Regions from separate parts of the Acetobacter ghanensis genome, predicted to be linked through region 2. Evidence: predicted binding sites of a transcription regulator. Region 2 holds the regulator's gene; the other holds the start of a gene.

Region 1 (2,406 bases), 1.1 Mb from region 2:
AAGGGGCGCAGGTTGCAGGCGGCGGTCTGGCAACAGCGGATCTGCGGAGTAACGTGCCTGTGGCGGAACCGCCGCTTACGGTCCATGCCAATGGGATGGATATTAGTTTTCTGCCGCCCCCGGCTGATGGTGGGCTGGGTATGGCTGCGTCCTATCTTGCCGGTGGCCGTGGTGGCGAACGTGTTGTGGCAGCATGGCGTGCGCGCCAGACAGGCAAGGGCAGCAGCGTAAGCGTGGCCGATGCGCAGGCGCTGCTTAACTCTGGTAGCCTGTCGGCTGGTGGGGGCCTGCCTGCGCTGCCTGCTTCCACATCGTTTGTGGTGACGGACCGGCAGGGTGAAACCGTGGCCTGCGCATTGAGCATGAACAATCTGTTCGGCACCGGCCGCATTGCGGGCTCTACGGGCATTGTGCTTGGGGCATCCCCAGCTCAACGGCCGCAGCCCCTGCTGGCGGCGGGTATTGCGCATCAGGGCGCGCAGCAGTTCCGTGCTGCTGCGGCGGCATCGGGGCAGAATGTTGCAGCCGATACGGCAGCCATTGCCCTTCAGGCGGCGGTTGCGGGTGTGCGGCCTCAGGTCACCAATGGGAATGGTCGGGCCAATTTTGTATCCTGCCCCGGCGGACTACCCTCTAACGCAGGCCGGTGCTTTGGCTGGACAGACCCGCGGGGCGCTGGTCTGGCTGTGGGGAACGCGCCAGTTTCTCATTAACATTGATGATGAAAAAAACATGAAGGGTGGCGTAGGATAAGCGCGCTACCCTTGCCATGTTTTTGTTTCGTTCTATATTGGAACAAAACAGGTCCAAATTCTTAACGGGACCTACACCAAAGCCGGGTGAACGTGGCGGTGCGTTGCGGAGCAAAAGGGTTTGTGGCAGGGGTTTAAAATCTGAACCAACAGGTTTTAGGCTTTGCTGCGCGGTTTGTGCAGGGCGCTGGTCAGGTTGTTCGGCCCATATGCTGAGGGAATGGTAGAGAATGGATAAGGCAAAGGCGCTGGAAGGCGCTCTTGGGCAGATTGAGCGGGCTTTTGGCAAAGGGTCCGTCATGCGGCTGGGCCAGCGGCCCAAGGAACAGTCGGATGTCATCTCCACCGGCTCGCTCGGGCTGGATATTGCGCTGGGCATTGGCGGTCTGCCGCGTGGCCGCGTGGTGGAAATTTACGGGCCGGAAAGCTCGGGTAAAACCACTTTGGCCCTGCACGCCATTGCAGAAGCGCAAAAGCGTGGCGGCACCTGCGCGTTTATTGACGCCGAACACGCGCTAGACCCCGGCTACGCCAAAAAGCTTGGGGTGGATATTGATAACTTGCTGATCAGCCAGCCTGATGCGGGTGAGCAGGCGTTGGAAATAGCTGATACACTGGTGCGCTCTGGCGCGATTGACGTGCTGGTGGTGGATAGTGTGGCGGCTCTGGTGCCCCGCGCCGAGCTTGAAGGCGATATGGGCGACAGCCATGTGGGCCTGCATGCCCGTCTAATGAGTCAGGCGTTGCGCAAGCTGACCGGCACGGTAGCGCGGTCCAATACGCTGATGATCTTCCTGAACCAGATCCGCCTCAAGATTGGTGTGATGTTCGGTAACCCGGAAACCACGACCGGGGGGAATGCGCTCAAGTTCTATTCTTCCGTGCGTATGGATATCCGCCGTATCGGGTCCATCAAGGACAAGGACGAGGTCACGGGGAACCAGACGCGCGTTAAGGTTGTCAAAAACAAGATGGCGCCTCCGTTCCGTCAGGTCGAGTTTGACATCATGTACGGCGAAGGCATCAGCAAGGTGGGGGAACTCATCGACCTTGGTGTGAAGGCCGGTGTGGTGGAAAAATCCGGCGCATGGTTCTCGTACGACAGCCAGCGCATTGGTCAGGGGCGTGAGAACGCCAAGCAGTTCCTGCGTGACCACCCGGAAATGGCCGCGGATATTGAACGCAAGGTGCGCGAACATGCAGGTGTTGTGGCGGAAGCCATGATGGTCGCGCCCGAACACGATACCGACGGCGAAGACTAACCAATAGGGCGGGAGAGTAGGCGGGCTTCCGGGTCGTAAGAAGCCAGAATGGTCTGCTCTTCCGCGCTGACGGCTTCTGGCGCAAACCCCTGTTTGGCCCAGAATTGCAGGGCATGGCGGGTGGATGTCAGGGTCAATGTATTCAGCCCGGCCTTACGGGCAGCCTGTTCGGCCAGCGTAATGGCCAACTGGGCATAGCCTTTTCCTCGCGCCTGTGGGGCTATTGCCAGATCATGAATGTACCATCGGTCGGCCGGTGCTGGTAAGGTATCCAGCAGGGTGTTTAGCGGGGGAGACAGCACACCTCGCCACGGATGGCTGATTAGATAACCGCTAAACTGGCCATCCAGAATCAGGCTCAGGCAGCCTGCGGGAGCAAGGTGCAGGCGCTC
Region 2 (2,406 bases):
TGGAGCAGGGCGGGGCATCCATGACGTGGGAACTAGCTTATGGCTGTTTCCGCAAACCACCTGTTGCGGGTGTTTTTGTAACCGGTACGGACACAGGTGTTGGCAAAACCCTTGTTTCGGCTTGTTTGGTCAGGCGGTGGCAGGCCGCCTACTGGAAGCCGCTGCAAAGCGGTCTGGCGGATGAAGCGGGGGACACCAGTACGGTTGAACATCTGGCCGGTCATCCCATGTGCTTTCCGCCAGCAGGGGCGTTTCAGGCTTCGCTCTCACCACAGGCGGCAGCCGAGGCGGAAGGTGTGCATATCGATTCCCGCCACCTTGCATTACCACAGGTGGAGAAGGACAAAGTGCTGGTGGTGGAAGGGGCTGGCGGTCTGATGGTCCCAGCAACAGACACTTTGATGATGCTGGATTTGGCCGTGTTGTGGGGATTGCCTGTTGTGTTGGTGGCCCGCAGTGGTCTGGGCACACTCAACCACACATTGCTCAGTTTGCAAGCACTTCAGAACCGTGGCGTGGCTATTGCAGGAGTGGTGTTGAACGGTCCAGCAAACCCGGCCAACAGTCAGACCATTGCACAAAAAGGTGGGGTTCGCATTCTGGCGGAAGTAGACTACCTGCCGCAGGTTACGCCAGCAACTGTAACGGCACAGGCGGCGGCCTTCCCAGCATGGGAGGATGTGTGCCCAGCAACCTGAGCACACATGCGCCGTACTCAGTAGTGGCGGATCAGCCCAGCCAGATGGCCCTGAATACGCAGGCGCTCCGCGGGAACAATGCGGGTTTCGTAGCGGGCGTTGGCGGGTTCGAGCGCGATCATGTTGCCTTTGCGGCGTAAGCGCTTGAGCGTCACTTCCTGCTCATCAATCAGGGCAACCACAATCTGCCCATTGTCGGCCTGATCGGACTTTTTGATAATGACCTGATCGCCGTCCAGAATGCCGGCTTCGATCATGGAATCACCCGCAACTTCCAGCGCGTAGTAGTCACCACTTCCCAGCATGTCTGCCGGAACGGTGAGCGCGTTGGATGTATCCGCCATGGCCTCAATCGGCAGGCCAGCAGCAATGCGACCATAAAGCGGAATTTTAACAGATTCCTGCTTCTGGCGCGTAAAGCTGCCACGGATCACGTTGGTGGGCAGTTCCTCTTCCATTTCGGGGAGTTGTATAACCTCCAGCGCGCGGGCGCGGTGGTGGTGGCGGCGGAGGAAACCGCGTTCCTCCAGCCCTGAAATCAGGCGATGGATGCCAGATTTGGAGCGCAGGCCCATAGCTTCGCGCATTTCGTCAAACGAAGGGGAAAAACCGGTCTGCTTGAGGTGCGAATCAATAAAAAGCAGAAGCTTGTGCTGTTTTCGGGTCAGCATGTCGCACCTCGGTCTGTCTGTTCGGAATGGAAGAGTGATCTCATAGTTTGTTCTATGTAAGTTCTTGTTTTTGTCAATATCTAATTCAGGGCAGGCGTAGGATACGGCATGGGGCTCCGGCTTTTTCCGCACCGGCATGGGGCGCGCGGATGATCAGCGCCTGACTTTGCGCCAGAATGTTCAACTGTGCAGAATCCTGACGTGCAAACGGGGTGGCAACCAGATGCCCCTCGGCGTTGGTCTGGAGTGTGGCCCGCAGAAAATCCTGCCGTTGGTCGTTCTCCTTTACGTCTGCCCCCAGCAGTGCCGTTTGTGTTTCCAGCGAGTCTGAAACGGGGCGACCCATAAGTTTGTGAAGGGCGGGGACCACAAACACCAGGCAGCACACCAAAGCGGCAACAGGGTTACCCGGAAGTCCAAGTACGGGCATGCCGTTGAGCGTGCCAGACATGAGCGGCTTGCCCGGACGCATGGCAATTTTCCAGAAATTCTGGATCAGGCCAGCTTTTTCCAAAGTGGGGCGAACCAGATCGTAAGTTCCCACACTGGCCCCGCCAATGGTGACAAGCATGTCCAGATCATGAGTCTGGGCAAACGCGTTGGAGAGCGACGTTGCGTTGTCTCTTGCAACTGGCAGGATAACGGTCTGCGCCCCTTCCTGCTCCAGAAGGGCGGAGAGCATGAATGACGCGGAGTTAAAAATACCGTCTGGTGGGGCGGTGTCTCCGGGGAGCAATATTTCGTTTCCCGTCGCCAGAATGCCCACACGGGGCCGGCGGAATACGGGTAACCAGACCAGCCCACCAGCTGCGGCCAGCCCGATGTCCCTTGGCCCGAGTCTGCGGCCTGCTGTCAGGAGCACCGCGCCTTCGGCAAAGTCCTGCCCCTGTTTGCGAATGAACTGCCCTGTGGTGGCTGGCTGGGTGAGTGTAATCTGCTGACCAGCAAGCAGGGTGTTTTCCTGTATGACAACAGCATCTGCCCCGTTGGGGATCTGGCTACCGGTGTAGAGGCGGATACATTCGCCGGGCTGTAGG

The links. Region 2 encodes LexA, which represses DNA repair genes until DNA is damaged. Its sites were predicted from a motif close to TGTTCTANNTANGTTC; they were not measured.
Region 1: a site for LexA is predicted at 771-786, ahead of recA (recombinase RecA). Genes of this name have one in related genera too.

The regions. Positions count from the first base shown of each region.
Region 1 covers NZ_LN609302.1:457,603-460,008, forward strand. The annotation lists gene AGA_RS02240 (gamma-glutamyltransferase) at 1-713, shown strand, start outside; gene recA (recombinase RecA) at 983-2,014, shown strand; gene AGA_RS02250 (GNAT family N-acetyltransferase) at 2,011-2,406, opposite strand, start outside.
Region 2 covers NZ_LN609302.1:1,517,192-1,519,597, forward strand. The annotation lists gene bioD (dethiobiotin synthase) at 1-698, shown strand, start outside; gene lexA (transcriptional repressor LexA) at 716-1,369, opposite strand; gene AGA_RS07250 (molybdopterin molybdotransferase MoeA) at 1,455-2,406, opposite strand, start outside.